One region of the Paenibacillus sp. Negev47 genome, then DNA from elsewhere that is predicted to be linked to it. Evidence: riboswitches for the same ligand, from Rfam matches in the RefSeq annotation. Region 1 holds a riboswitch; each other region holds the start of a gene.

Region 1 (3,853 bases):
GCTCAGCAATGCGCACCGCCTCTTCCGCAGTGGCAGCTCCAGCTGTATTTGGCAGAAGAGTGTATTTATCGAGATCCAACGTATCCAGGAAATGTTTCTGGTTACGCTCCTCCAGATTCAGACGACGAACAGCAAAGGTTAGAACCTCCGTTTCAGATGCTTCCACAGCCTGGCTTTGCACTTCAAGATCAGAAAACTTGCCTGTTCCGAGCAACAATCTGGACTCAAACGTATATTTACCAATATTCAACATCATCAACCGCCTCCTACAAAATGTACAATCTCGATTCGATCGCCTTCTCTTAATGCCGTCGTTTCATGATACTCACGTGTTAAAATATGCCTGTTCAGCTCAACAACTACAGTTTTGACTTGCAGATCAAAAGATTTAAGCAGTTTGTCCACACGATTCAATCCGTCTTCAATCTCCATCCGTTGACCGTTTACTATGATGTTCACTGCACCACTCCCTTTCTGTTCAATCGCTCAGGACTCAGCTCCTCGATCCCGAGTTCTTCTGAGCTACTGCCCTCAAGCAATTCAGCCATTAGTCTGCCTGTTATAGCACTGAGCAAAATACCATTACGGTAATGCCCAAAGGCGGCGAACAACCCGGGAACACTCTCGCAAGCACCTATATAAGGCAGTCCATCCGGAGTGGCTGGTCTTACGCCTGCCCATGCTCTCAAAAATCGAGCTTCTTTCATTCCAGGTACCCAATAGGTAGCTGCTGCTAGCAGCTTCTGTACACTCTGGACTGAAACGTTCAGATCCGTTCTGCCGGGCAGACTGGTTGCCCCAAGCCAAACTTCTCCATTGGCTTTCGGAACAATATAGATATCTTCGGCATACACCGTTCTATCAGGTCTGTACCCTGCATGTTCAGCTGAGAACTGAACAGCAGCTATTTCTCCTTTTACCGACCACACAGGCAAGCTCAGATTCACATGTCTCATTAATTCTTCACTCTGTAATCCAGCCGCTATAATGACATGTTTGCATGTCATCTCACCGATCGATGTGCTGATCCCCTGTACACCATGTTCGTTTGCTTGCACGCGTATATCCTGTATCCCTTCCATTACCCGTGCTCCCATTGCTTGAGCGGATGCAGCGTATGCCTTTGTTAGATTGACAGGTAGAATCTCACTCTCGTAAGGCCTGTAGTAGGCTCCATACGTATCTCTGTTAAGCCATGATGTCTCCTGTTGCACAGTGTAACGATCCCACCACACCTCATCAGCAGACAAAGCAGAATTTCGATTGTTCTTATAGCTGCTTAATTCACTGTATGAACGAAAAGGGGTCAGGAATCCCTGGCGTTGCAGACCAACCTCTAACCCGCTAAGGGTAGCCATTAGCACCTGTTGCTCATGAAGTAACTGTCTGCTCTGCCTGGCAAGCTTAGCCATCAAAGGATGAGCAAACTCCTCACTGTCTGCCGCCAGCATTCCAGCCGCGGCGCACGAAGTTCCTCCCGCGATTGCTGAACGCTCTACCAGCAGTACCTCCTGTCCACGGGAGGCAAGCTCATATGCAATGGCACAACCAACGACGCCTCCACCTACAATAATAGTTTCGGCATGAATCTTATCCGGTCTATCCGTAACACTTTTGCTTCTTGATTCCGGTTCAGATTTCAGTTGATGACTGAAATGATTTCTGTTCTGACCCGATACGATCTCTTTCATCATCTCATCTCCTTGATTCAGCGGCTCAGACTTTCTGTATCTACAATAGCCTGTCTTAATGATGCAGCAGCTCGATCCGGTGAATTACCCCATATGTACGAGATCACGGCAACCCCTTGTGCTCCCGTTGAGCGGATCGCTCGAATGTTCGCCGGTTTAATGCCCCCAATCGCAATGACAGGAACGGAGACACCAGAGCACACTTCAGCAAGAGCGTGCAATCCTCTTGGGTCAAGATCAGGCTTACTGTTGGTTGCATAGACATGCCCGAAGAAAAGGTAATCGGCTCCCCGTTCTTCAGCGATTTTTGCCTCATCGATTGAATGAACAGATACACCCAGACGAAGTCGTTGCACATTGCTTATGACAGCAGTGTTGTACATACGCATAGCCTCTTGCCCCCAGTGCACACCGCCATAGGTTTCATTCTGTGAGGGCAGTTCTGATCCATTGATAACGATGCGGCAAGATGGAACTCCAATGCCACGCAAACTTTCAGCCCAACCGATCTTTTGTTGCCATGTGAGTTCTTTCTCTCGTATGTGAATATAGTCGACCCACGGCCACACGTCCTTTGCTGATTTCACAAAAGAGGCTTGATCTTCTCCCCCCGTAGATACAACATGCAGTTCAAATGATCCGTGTACATGTTCATGAGAAATTGCCGTACTGTTCATCTCCTTCCATGCGTGAATGCTATAAAAATACAAAAAAAGCCACTCCCGTAGGGGAGTGGCTGCGTATTAATAATTGGAGCAGATGACTGACTGATGCATACAGTTCATTTCGTACAAAACAGCTATGGAACTTATACCCATAACTTATACAAGGAACTGCATGTTTCAATTCGCTAAGGCAGTCAGTTGAAATTCTTTCGAATTTCCGTTTGCTCAGGTCATTTACTGAAACGCGCGCGCCACTTCCCTACGCTGGTATGATCCAGATCAGGTGCAAAGGGTCCGGAATCGCATTCTTCCATCTCAGCCGCATCGTGCGGCCCCCCTAGTGTTCATATGAAGTTGTAGCTTATGTTACCATAGACGGTTTTTTTTGTCACCGTCAATTCTATTAAACGTTCCCTGAATCGTCTAGTTTTTCTCAGACCATTCTTCGACATTCCATGTTTTGGTGACCCAACCCTCGTAGAAATCAGGTTCATGAGATACCAACAACACCGTTCCCTTGAATTCTTGCAAGGCACGCTGCAACTCGGCTTTTGCTGTGACATCCAGATGGTTCGTCGGCTCATCGAACAGAATCCAGTTGCTCTCACGCATCAAGAGCTTGCACAAACGAACCTTGGCTTGTTCTCCACCACTCAGCATGTTAAGCGGACGGGTAATATGCTCATTTTTTAATCCACAGCGAGCTAGATGCCCTCGGACTTCATTCTGTGTCAAATGTGAGAACTCATTCCAGACATCCTCAATCGGCGTGATGTTCCCAGCACGAACTTCCTGCTCAAAATAGGCCGTTTCGAGATAATCTCCCAAAAAGGTCTTTCCACTGAGTGGAGATATCTTGCCCAAGATGGTTTTCAGCAGCGTCGATTTACCCACACCATTACAGCCTACAATGGCAATTTTTTCACCACGTTCAATCGTCATCGTCATTTTAGGCAGCAAAGGATACGTGTATCCAATTTCAAAATCAATACCCTCAAAGACCGTTTTGCTACTCGCGCGGGCATCCTTGAATTTGAACGTTGGTTTGGCCGCCTCATCTGGACGATCAATACGTTCAATCCTGTCCAGTTGCTTCTCCCGGCTCTTCGCTCGACCTGAGGTTGAAGCACGTGCTTTGTTACGCTGAATGAAATCTTCCTGCTTCTTGATGTACTCTTGCTGCTTCTCATACGCATCAATATGCTGGGCTTTATTCATATCCGCCATCTCCAGGAACTTGTTATAGTTCGCTGCATATCGCGTTAATTTGGCAAATTCCAAATGATAAATGACATTCACGACTTCATTCATGAATTCCGTATCATGGGAGATTAGAAGAAACGCATGCGGGTAGTCCTTCAGGTAACGTGACAGCCATTCAATGTGCTCTACATCCAGATAGTTGGTCGGCTCATCCAGCAAAAGAGCTGTAGGTTTCTCAAGCAGAAGCTTGGCAAGAAGCACCTTGGTACGTTGCCCCCCACTTAGAGCTGCGAC
Region 2 (3,853 bases), 3.3 Mb from region 1:
ATGATAGGACAGCGCACGTTCAGGGTCCAGTGACAGGTTAAACTGGTCACGCCAGCGGAACTCGAAGCGCGCTTTGGACAGGGCGTCATCCCGGCGCTGGGCACGTGGATGGCCTTTCGCCAGATCCGCGGCATGGGCTGCGATCTTGTAGGCGATAACCCCTTCCCGCACATCATCCTTGTTGGGCAGGCCCAGATGTTCTTTTGGCGTAACATAACAAAGCATGGACGTGCCGAACCAGCCAATCATGGCCGCCCCAATGGCGGACGTGATGTGATCGTATCCCGGCGCGATGTCGGTCGTCAGCGGCCCCAGCGTATAGAACGGTGCTTCCTGACAGATCTCCATCTGCAAGTCCACATTTTCCTTGATCTTGTGCATCGGCACGTGACCCGGGCCTTCAATCATCACCTGCACATCGTGCTTCCACGCGATCTGTGTCAGTTCTCCAAGCGTCGCCAGTTCCGCCATCTGAGCTTCATCGTTGGCATCGTAGATGCTGCCTGGGCGGAGACCATCTCCCAGTGAGAACGCTACATCATACCTTTTCATAATCTCGCAGATTTCTTCAAAATGGGTGTACAAAAAATTCTCCTGATGATGCGCAAGGCACCATGCTGCCATAATGGACCCACCGCGAGACACAATGCCTGTCATCCGCTTGGCCGTCATCGGGATATAACGCAGCAGTACACCTGCATGAATCGTAAAGTAGTCCACACCCTGCTCTGCCTGCTCAATAAGCGTGTCCCGGTATAACTCCCAGGTCAGCGCTTCCGCTTCGCCATTCACCTTCTCCAGCGCCTGATACAGCGGCACCGTACCGATTGGCACAGGTGAATTGCGAATGATCCATTCCCGGGTGGTATGAATGTCTTTGCCTGTGGACAGATCCATTACGGTATCCGATCCCCAGCGTACCGCCCAGGTCATCTTCTCCACCTCTTCTTCGATGGAAGAAGATACAGCAGAGTTGCCAATGTTGGCATTGATCTTCACATGAAAATGACGACCAATCAACATCGGCTCACTCTCCGGGTGATTGATGTTAGACGGCAGGATGGCTCTTCCACTCGCCAGTTCCTGGCGCACGAATTCCGGCTCCACGCCTTCACGAATGGCAGCAAACTCCATCTCTGCCGTAATGACTCCCTGCCTCGCATAATGCATCTGAGTCACACAGCGTCCCGTCTGTGCTCGCAGCGGTTTGCCACGCAATCCAGGGTACTCTTCGGCTCCAGCTCTCTTCCCTCCGGGCTTTAATCCGTTATCCTCGGGTTTAACTGTACGGCCTTGGTAAGCCTCCACATCGCCACGCTCTGTGATCCAGCGGGTACGCAGGGCTGGTAGACCTGCCCGGATATCGGCATGAAATGCGGGATCAGTCATGGGACCGCTCGTATCGTAGACACGCAGCGGTTCGTTATGCTCCACCCCTTGGGGAGTATTCGTGTCATGAAGGGCTATTTCACGCTCCGGAACAGCAATGTCCGGCCGTGAGCCCTGAATGTAGACTTTGCGGCTGCCCGGAAAGGGCTGAACCCGTCCGGCCGCCTCTGTTTTCTTTTCCACCTGCTGACCCGTAAGTTCCTGTTCCATCGCTTGTTGTCCCGTTTGATCTCCTGTACTCATGTTCACTTGTCTCCTCCTTAGTGTTCCTTCGCTTGGTTTGGTTGGTATCATCATTAGCTCGCTTACGTACCTGTCCCAAATCAACGCAATGCAGAGAAGAAAGAGCGATCCTACACCAACCAGAGGAGACATCATTCATGTACAGTTCACAACATAACGGAGGTTACCACAGATCATGGATCTACACTGATTTCTCTCCTTATCCAAGCCCACTTTGCAGGTTATTGAAAAAGAAGCCCATGGAGTCCGCACTATATCGCCTGTTCCCTGTATATAAAAAAGCCGGTCCCCGAAGGAACCGACTTTTATGTCCATCACCAATAATGCACCTTCAATCAGCTCCTTAACGGAGCACTGCAAGGGTCACATTATGTGGTGGTTGTGGTCATATCGCCGATTACTTCCCTACGCTGGTATGATCCAGATCAGGTGCAAAGGGTCCGGAATCTCATGCGATTCCGTCTCAGTCCGGACAGTTCGGACTCCCCCAGTAACGTTAACAAGTTGCGGCTTACACAAGCCGCTGTTCATATGCAATGAAGCTGGCCCCGCTGGGCCGTCCATTACAGAGTAGCGCAACCGGAACATAAAAACAACCTTTATATTCCAGATTGCTAACTTAATTGGTGACAGACCTTACATCAACATCAGGATAACATGAGCCCCATCTGCGTAGCAGCTTCCTTTAGCACAGGTGCGTATTCGTGCAAAGTCTCCTGCGAGAGTCGGCTGACAGGTCCTGAGACCGAGAGCGCAGCTGCAATATTGCCTCTACGATCCATAATCGGCACCGATACCGCCGCAGCTCCCGGCTCACGTTCCTCGTAACTCGTGGCATATCCGTTATCCCGGATGTCTCCCATCTGCGCCAAATACACCGCTGGATCGATAAATACCGGCCATTCAGGCCCATTCATCAGTTCTTCACGGTCCTCGTCCGTCGCAAACGCCATCAAGACTTTGCTGGAAGCCCCGACAGATAGCGGGAGTCTAACCCCGACGGGAGCAACACGGCGAATTGCCTGATCACTTTGTACAGCCTGAATCCGAATCCGTTCACTGCCATCACGCAGGTACAGACTTACGGTCTCTCCCAACCGGTCTCTCAGTCGCTCCATTGCAGGCAGCAGCAAAATCGCCGGATCATCACTGCGTGACATATGGGCTGATAGCTCCCAGATTCGTATGCCAAGTCGGTACTTCTCCGTTGCCGCATCCCGGATGACAAAGCCTCGATCCTCCAGCGTAGCCATCAGGCGATGCACTGTACTTTTGTGCAAACCAATCTGACTGGCAATTTCGGTGAGTCCCAGATCACTGCGCGTGGTAAAACATAATAATATATCCAGCGCCCGTTCTACAGCCCGGACGGTTAACTTACGATCTTCCATGGCATAATGCCCTCCTCATGTTTCATCACATGAAACTTGGTTACATAAATTATATGAGAAACGGTCTCATCTGTAAACCAAAAAAGAGTCAAGATCTGAATAGGCCAAGTTATAAATATTTCCTTTTTATAAGACTAAATCCCCTGTAATTTACTCGCTAAGGGAATGTTACCCATATATCTTAAGAACTATATAACAATTGCGTAACAAATGCCCTCAATCAATTGACTTTGACTATATTGGAACATACGATAAAGATATATTACTTTAAGATATCGCTCTGAAGCAGGTTCTGAAATAGACGTAATTCTCTTTTCATGTCGTTGTTATCTTCAACTGAACTTCAAAGGAGGGGCATTCATGTATCCAACATCCCAGAGCGAAGCCCCGCTGCAAACAAAAGTGTCCGATCTGCCCTCTTCGTTATCACCGAGGCTGATTCGGTTCAAACATATTATCGTAGCGTTGCTGCTCTCCGTTGTATTTTTCCTGCTGTTTTGTTTTATTGCACTGCATGGTTATATCGCATGGGTATTATCCAACCCAACTGTAGCGCCTGTCTTCTCCAATCCGATGCAGGCCAAGAACATGAAGTACGAAGACATCACGTTTCCGGCAGCAGATGGCAGCCGGACGATGCAGGGATGGTATATTCCTGCTGACAACACTGCGAGCAAAACGATCATCTTCAGTCACGGATATGGTGCCAACCGTGAAGAAACATGGGTACCTATGTACGATCTGGCCCACTATGCCCATCAACTCGGGTTCAACGTGGTGATGTTCGATTACGGTTTTGCCTCCCAAGTGAACAAAGCTGTAGCCACAGG
Region 3 (3,853 bases), 3.1 Mb from region 1:
GCGTATTCCCGGACTGACTCGTTTTTCCTGAAGCGAAACCCTTGAACAACGTTGGTACTTTGGAATACCGTGTATTCGTGATTTTTCCTTGTGATGTACTGCTGTCTGTACGCATAATTGCATCTTTCACATTGGAAATGTTGGAGTTATCCAGGGTCATGTTAACTGCGAAGGAAGTTCCACCATTTTGGCGAACCAGCTTGCCAATATCATCTGCACGGAAATTTTTGATGTTAATCGTTCCGGCTGCATTCATCTGGAACACTTTATCATAGGCCTTGTACGCTGCTCCGCCGGTAATATTGACCGTTCCGGCCGACTTCAATGTTAGTGCATCCTCGCCCACGTCCTGCCAAACCACATTCGATATATTACAGTTTCCATAACAGTGAACACCATCGGCAGCAGGTGATCCGATATTTACATTTTTGAGCGTGGCCCCTGCCTCCAGGCGAAAGACTGGCTTTTGACCCTCTGCTTGAGATCCGTCGCCCAGTGTGGAAGGATTGGCTACAAAGGTTTTGCCTTGACCGTCATAGGTCGTATTCTTTGGAACAATAATAGTTGAATTTACAACCGTAGGTGCAGCCGCAGCCGGAACTGCACCAAATATGGAAGCAACCAAACCAGCGGACAGCAACAACGTCAACATTTTTTTCATAACTTTATTCCTCCCTTATTCTCGTTTTTTGGTAGTACTAGCCTGAGCTTGTACTGGAATTTCGCCAGAGGTGCACCTCTGTCTGAAATACAACCTAATCCTACCAAATAAGGAAGGGGACAAGAATAATCATTAGATCACTTTTACACTTCCCAGCATAGAACCTGATGTTTCAGCATGCTTTGTGGTCCCGTGTTTACTTGTTATGTACCGATATCAACTTCGGATATGCTCTATTTACAACCTCAATATACACAACAAAGACCACATCATCTGTTACAGACAACGTGATCTTATGAAAACATGATTGTATTCACTTTATATTCTAGGCTCCAAACCGCTGACGATACCCGCACTTCCGGCACAACTCTTCCACTGCTTCCCGCTTGGAAAAACCATACACCAGATTGTTGGCTCGCTCACCCTCAATAATCTCCGAGAATGACTTCTCGTGCACGTTACCGAGGTTAATGACACCCTCACCATCAAGACAGCATGGAACCACCGTTCCATCCACTAGCACAGCCGCCTGACCGCGTAGTGCATGGCAAAATCCTTTCCCGTCATCTTCCGGTGCATCCAGACTCGGCCACTGGAACTCATGATCCTGGTTCAGGTATACATTTGGGGCGATTTTGACCCCGCTGCCTGGAACCACTTTTTCTTCAATACGAAAGTCCAGATTGAACTCACGTTCCAGCACTTCAAGGGTCTCCCGATTTCGATTCATCTGAGCATTCGTAAAGTTATCCTGCGTCAGATTCCATAGCCGGAATGAGATGATAACATTGTGCTTCACCGCTTCATGTACAAAAGACAGGATGTTGCTCAGGTACCCGTCACGATCAGTTGAACCTTCATGCCCATCGAAGCTGTGCAGAGAGAAGTTCATCTGTCGCAGCGCCGGTTTGCCGAGCAATTTATGCTGAGTCTTGGGCAGCAGCGTACCATTCGTTGTAATGTTCACCTTGAGTCCCTTCGCATGTGCGGAATCAAGCAGCAGATCTATTTTGGGATGCAACAAGGGTTCACCTTTGACATGTAAATAAATATGGTTGGTATGTGGTTTAACTTGATCCAGTATATTGTTGAAGACTTCAGGGTCAATGAATCCTTTGGCACGCTGTGTCTGCGGACAGAAGCTGCATGCCAGATTGCAGATACTTGTGATCTCAATATATACTTTTTTGAACGTTTTCAACTCGGGTCCCCATTCTGCTTAGGAGGGAGAAATCCCACCTGCATTTGTGATCCGGCCAATATGCGCCATCCCTATTATATCGGGTTCTTGAGCCGAGGTAAATTGTTCGATTGTTCTAAGCACAACGAGGGACAAAAGAAATTCATTCCAACTGAAATTTGTATGATTACAACCTCGCTCCTCGGATCTGACTCCAATTCACCTCAACAATTCCATCATGCTGCCTCTTTACAGTTCATGTTCAAGTGATATATGCTGAACACACAACTGCATATCTTGTACATTTGCACTAGGGGAGCCCTGCGGCTGAGACGAATATGACTATTCGGACCCTTTGAACCTGATCTGGATCATACCAGCGGAGGGAAGTGGAGCGGCCTTTTAGTAAGCGGAATTTTATCATGTATATGTGAAGATAAATTGCGGATCTAACTTACAGACCCACTCATTTCTCCGGAAATGGGTGGGTCTTTTTTGTTTCTTTTGCAGAGCACAGGATGTCGTTGTTATTTCACCAGTCTGACATTAAGGGGGTGAGGATCAGATGGCCAACCATGTAACCATTCACAACGTAAGCTTCGCTTTTCCCGAAAAAAAAGATTCACCCGTACTCTCCAATGTGTCGCTTCAGGTTCAACAGAGAGAATTTGTCTCACTCATTGGCTCCAGCGGATCAGGTAAAAGCACGCTCTTCAAGCTGCTCGCAGGCTTGCATGAGCCAACCGTCGGCACCATCGACATTGCCGATGTACCGCAAGGACAACGGCTCGGACGAGTCGCCTATATGCCGCAGAAAGATCTCCTGTTGTCTTGGCGGACCGTCTTGGAGAACTGCATGCTACCTGCTGAGTTGGCACCAGGTCGACAGAACAAGGACAAGCTGCGGGCCGACATCATGGCTGGATTAGCCAGGTTCGGCCTGTCAGGTTATGAACATTCCTATCCGGATGAGTTATCCGGTGGCATGCGGCAGCGGGTAGCACTGCTTCGTACTTTGCTTACAGGCGGACAGCTCATGTTGCTGGATGAACCCTTCGGTGCGCTCGACGCCTTAACCAAACGAGAAATGCATCGCTGGTTGTTGGAGCTGTGGGAGGGCTTTGGCCAAACCGTCCTGTTTATTACACATGACATTGAAGAAGCATTGCTTTTAAGTGATCGTATTATTCTACTAACTCCAGGCGGACAAGGTCAGCAACTGTGGGAAATGACGGTTCCTTTGCCACGTCCAAGGCATTCGGACCTGATCTACGAACCGGCTCTCGTGCAGATGAGACGACAACTGGAGGAACAATTGCATGCGAAGCGATAAGGTTAGCGTCCAGACGTGGCTCTCGAAGTGGTTTTCCCAATATGGTTTGTTCATTCTGCTCATGCTCTTTTTACTGGCGATCTGGGAAACGATTGTACGTATGGGATGGGTGCCTTCCTTCATCATTCCTGCACCCACGGCCATCGCAGGCTCACTGGTTGAGCATCGTCGTCTGCTGCTGACCATACATCTGCCTGCTACCTTTATGGAGGTTGCTGTTGGTTTTGGCTTGTCCATAGTGACCGGAATTGCGCTGGCGACAGGCATGCATATGAATCGCTCGATTGAAAAGGCCTTATATCCCTTCATCGTGATCAGTCAGACGATCCCGCTGATTGCCCTGTCCCCCGTATTCATCCTGTGGTTCGGCTACACGCTGTGGAGTAAAGTCGCCGTGGTGTTCCTGATCGCGTTCTTCCCCATTGTGGTCAGTACCTACGATGGACTCCGCCAAGGCGACCCAGAACAGCGTGAACTACTACTCACCATGGGCGCCAGCAAATGGGATATTTTTCGCAAACTCCAGGTTCCGCTGGCACTCCCTTCATTTTTCTCGGGGCTAAAGATGTCTGTGGTGTACTGCGTGGTTGGGGCAACGATTGGCGAATGGCTCGGTGGCAGTAAAGGGCTCGGCTACTTCAGCCGCCGCATGTCCAGCAATATGAATACGGATGCGATG
Region 4 (3,853 bases), 2.2 Mb from region 1:
AGGGTTAGGGGTCTGCTGGATTGAATTGGTTAGCATGACCCATTCTGCTTTTGGATTCATCGACAGATGTACTGCTTTCTTCATTTTCTTGGTAGGAATGGCATAAGGCGTCTGAAGGTACACTTTCGACTTTGCTTGATTGGCAAAATGAACAAATGCTCTCCACATGGTCGGGTCTTTATACAGCCTTTGGATTGGATTGTGAATGAAAGCGACGTGGTCGGAATGAAGAGCTCCTTGAGCCCATTCCTTCGGCAACACTTTAACAAAAGGATCGCTCTGAGCCCGAGCTTTTTTATATAACTGAGCCAGCTGAGCCAGCTCTTTTAACCCCTTTGCATGATGCTGACGTTTTGCATGTTTTTCTAGTTTGGTGAATGGATGGTTCCATAACCGATCTATATATTTTTTCATTTCAACAACCGTGCTGTTCGTATTATGGTTTGGATTGTAAACAAGGACATCCCGATCGAATACATAGTCTTTTTGGGGTTGCAATGCCATGTATCTATCACCAATATTTTGGCCGCCAATGATGCCATATGTGTTGTCGACAAGAAGGATTTTGTCATGCAGACGGTTATGCCATGTCCATGGCATAAATATGTGGAGTGGTTCATAATACCTTAACTCCACATTGGGGTGAGCTGCAATGGCATCTGGAATATCACGCAATTCTCCGCGCATGTTGTGAAAAATCCCGTCTAAAATGATTCGAACATGAACACCCCGATCAGCTGCATCGAATAAAGCAGCAAAAAAGAGTTGAGATGTTTTTCCTTTTTGGATGGAGTAATAAGCCAGGTCGATGCTTGTTTTCGCCTCTCGAATGGTCTGGATTCTCACCTGACCGGATTGAAAGCCGTCCTCCAAGAGCAATACGCGATCTGTTGTACTTCCTCCTGTTAACGATTTTTGCATATCCGTATTTTCAATAGTAGATGGAGACAGAACCAAAAATAAAAGGTAAGCTGTGAAAAAAACGTATACACAATAGGACAGAATAATTGCGAATATGGTTTTAAAGATCATTCAGTACGCCCCCATTTTTATGTAAAAAGTAATTATTTGTATAGCAGTACTATCTCCTTCTGTATCTAAATTATGTTGTTTAATTAATCAAGCGACTCCGGTCAAGGTCAAACGATCAAAAGCTCAGCTCGGAGCGACTCAGAAACAGGTAGGCTATGACCCGAAATCCGATGCTTTTGCACTCAGTCAGCTTTCCTTTTATAATTCGCCACGATAATTGATAAAAATCACACATCTAGAGAGGTCGTTATACTCATGTATAATGGCCTCTTTGATTAATTCATACGTGCCCCCATCCAGTTCCTGACTGGACACGTTCCACCTGCTGGCCTATAATTACCCTAGTAATGCCCGTAACTTCATAGTTTCCCAGGGGAGTCGGAATTGGCCGGCTGAGAGTGTATCCCACCAAGATACTAACCCTTAGACCTGATCTGGATCATGCCAGCGTAGGAATCGGAGTATATCGAATTGGCACAGCCCTATGGCTGAACGCCACCTCTCTAACGCCTGCACGCGTCCCGGATTACGGGGCGCTTTTTTGACGTTCTTTTTGAATAAAAAATAACGTCATCCAGATCTCAACTGGTATAAATCTGTCGATTTATGCAAGATGATTGGATATGAAGCCAAGGAGTACCCCGTGCCACTCGGCCGGACATACCGAAGGAGAGAACCACAGATGAAATGGCGTAAAACAATGGGATTGTTGCTCTTATGCGTGCTTATGGTGACTGTAGCCGCATGTGGCGGCAAAGAAGCTGCCCCAGCAGGGCAGAACGGCAACACGAACACCGAAAACAGCAACGAAGGTGACACTTCCGCCCTGAAAGATATTAAAGTGGTGCTCGACTGGACACCGAATACGAATCATACCGGCCTGTATGCCGCTGTAGATCAAGGTTTTTACAAGGCTGAGGGCTTGAACGTAGAGATTGTACAACCAGGTGCCGGTGGCGCAGATACAATGGTTGCCTCCAATGAAGTGCCTTTTGGCGTAAGCTATCAGGAGAGTGTAACTCAAGCCCGCACACAGGGTGTTCCATTGGTCTCCATCGCAGCAGTTATTCAGCATAATACATCCGGATTCGCTGCTCCGGCGGATCGGAATATTAATTCACCGAAAGACTTTGAAGGCAAAACCTATGGCGGTTGGGGTTCCCCAGTGGAAGAAGCCGTGATGCAATCCATTATGGAAGGCGACGGAGCCGATGTATCCAAAGTGAAAAATATTAACATGGGTGATGCCGACTTTTTCACCGCAGTGAAACGGGACATTGATTTCGCGTGGATTTTCTACGCCTGGACGGGTATCGAAGCCGAACTGCGCGGGGAACCGATCGACATGTTATATGTGAAGGATTATTCAGAAGCATTGGATTACTACACGCCTGTCCTCGTAACGAACGAGCAGACGATTCAGAATGACCCTGATCTGGTGAAAGCATTCCTGAAAGCCACTTCCGAAGGGTATCAATATGCGATTGATCATCCCGAAGACGCAGCGAACATTCTGATCAAGGCCGTACCGGATCTGGACAAGGAATTGGTACTGGCAAGCCAGAAATGGCTTAGTCCGAAGTACACGGATGACGCCCCGCGTTGGGGTGAACAAAAACAGGAAGTATGGCAGAACTACACCGACTGGATGTTTAGCAAAAAACTGCTGGATGAACAGATCGATGTGAGCAAGGCATATACGAACGAGTTTTTACCCAAATAATAATCTAACTGTTAAGTTGACCTTTATGTACACAAGAACGAAGAGTGCAGAACCCATCTGAAGAAACAAAGTGTTCGCCTTTATCCCCGGATTTCCCCATTGAAAAGGAATCAAGAAATCCGGGGATAACAGCGATCGGAGGAGGGTACTGCAATCGGAGTGGTAAAGTGTACATTCGCTATGTTCGACTTATACCACCCATTCGAAAGGAGCTGTGATCTCTCATGGCAAGCACACTGCTTAGCATTCAAGTTATTCCGAAAACGCCAAATGGCGAGAACTCTTATCCTTACGTAGATCGCGCCATTGAAGTTATTCAACAATCTGGTCTGAAGTATCAGGTGAACCCGCTCGACACCACCATGGAGGGGGAACTGGAGGAACTGTTGGAGGTTGTCCGCAAGATGCATGAGGTACTTGTGGAAGCTGGCAGCCCAAGCATCATCTCCCAGATCAAAATCGCCCATAGCCCTACCGGCTTCAGCATGGACACCCTGACGGAGAAATATCGCTAATGCACGCCTATTTCAAAAGCGTATGGCCGCCCTTTGTGGCGGTTATTCTCTTTATAGCGATATGGCAGGGGGCCGTTTCCCTGTTCCATATCGAGAAATGGATGCTGCCGGCACCGTCCGACATCGCCCGCGAAGCGGCATCCCAGGCCGAGCGACTTGGCATGCACGCCTCCGCAACCATTCAGTTAACGCTGATCGGATTCGCGGCAGGCACGGCGGTCGGATTGCTGATTGCGATGGTGCTCCATTTGGTCCCTTTTCTCAAATCAGCCCTGTATCCTTTACTTATTCTTAGTCAAAATATTCCGACCATCGCGCTGGCGCCGCTCCTGTTAATCTGGTTCGGATTCGGGCTGCTGCCCAAGCTGATTACGATCATCCTGGTCTGCTTCTTTCCCGTTGCGGTGGCGGCCATGGACGGCTTGACCCGTACTGATGCCGCGATGATGAACTATATGCGCATGGCTGGTGCCAAACGTCACCAGATCTTCTGGAAGCTGGAGCTTCCCCATGCCCTGCCATCGGTGTTCTCCGGTGTCAAAATTGCCGCTACCTATAGCGTGATGGGTGCCATCATCGCCGA

The links. A riboswitch is a leader RNA that binds a small molecule or an ion and turns the genes downstream of it on or off. The one in region 1 is predicted to bind thiamine pyrophosphate.
Region 2: another riboswitch for thiamine pyrophosphate. It lies ahead of thiC (phosphomethylpyrimidine synthase ThiC); the one in region 1 lies ahead of AC4G47_RS12225 (thiamine phosphate synthase).
Region 3: another riboswitch for thiamine pyrophosphate. It lies ahead of AC4G47_RS25665 (ABC transporter ATP-binding protein); the one in region 1 lies ahead of AC4G47_RS12225 (thiamine phosphate synthase).
Region 4: another riboswitch for thiamine pyrophosphate. It lies ahead of AC4G47_RS02235 (ABC transporter substrate-binding protein); the one in region 1 lies ahead of AC4G47_RS12225 (thiamine phosphate synthase).

Annotation. Positions count from the first base shown of each region.
Region 1 is NZ_CM177754.1:2,652,813-2,656,665, reverse strand. It holds gene AC4G47_RS12240 (thiazole synthase) at 1-253, opposite strand, end outside; gene thiS (sulfur carrier protein ThiS) at 256-459, opposite strand; gene thiO (glycine oxidase ThiO) at 456-1,691, opposite strand; gene AC4G47_RS12225 (thiamine phosphate synthase) at 1,709-2,401, opposite strand; TPP riboswitch at 2,596-2,705, opposite strand; gene AC4G47_RS12220 (ABC-F family ATP-binding cassette domain-containing protein) at 2,780-3,853, opposite strand, start outside.
Region 2 is NZ_CM177754.1:5,909,392-5,913,244, forward strand. It holds gene thiC (phosphomethylpyrimidine synthase ThiC) at 1-1,599, opposite strand, end outside; TPP riboswitch at 2,018-2,131, opposite strand; gene AC4G47_RS26590 (IclR family transcriptional regulator) at 2,280-3,023, opposite strand; gene AC4G47_RS26595 (alpha/beta hydrolase) at 3,384-3,853, shown strand, end outside.
Region 3 is NZ_CM177754.1:5,703,360-5,707,212, forward strand. It holds gene AC4G47_RS25655 (pectate lyase) at 1-661, opposite strand, end outside; gene AC4G47_RS25660 (radical SAM/SPASM domain-containing protein) at 987-1,862, opposite strand; TPP riboswitch at 2,144-2,246, shown strand; gene AC4G47_RS25665 (ABC transporter ATP-binding protein) at 2,407-3,174, shown strand; gene AC4G47_RS25670 (ABC transporter permease) at 3,161-3,853, shown strand, end outside.
Region 4 is NZ_CM177754.1:459,627-463,479, reverse strand. It holds gene AC4G47_RS02240 (phospholipase D-like domain-containing protein) at 1-1,032, opposite strand, end outside; TPP riboswitch at 1,394-1,506, shown strand; gene AC4G47_RS02235 (ABC transporter substrate-binding protein) at 1,715-2,755, shown strand; gene AC4G47_RS02230 (MTH1187 family thiamine-binding protein) at 2,980-3,270, shown strand; gene AC4G47_RS02225 (ABC transporter permease) at 3,270-3,853, shown strand, end outside.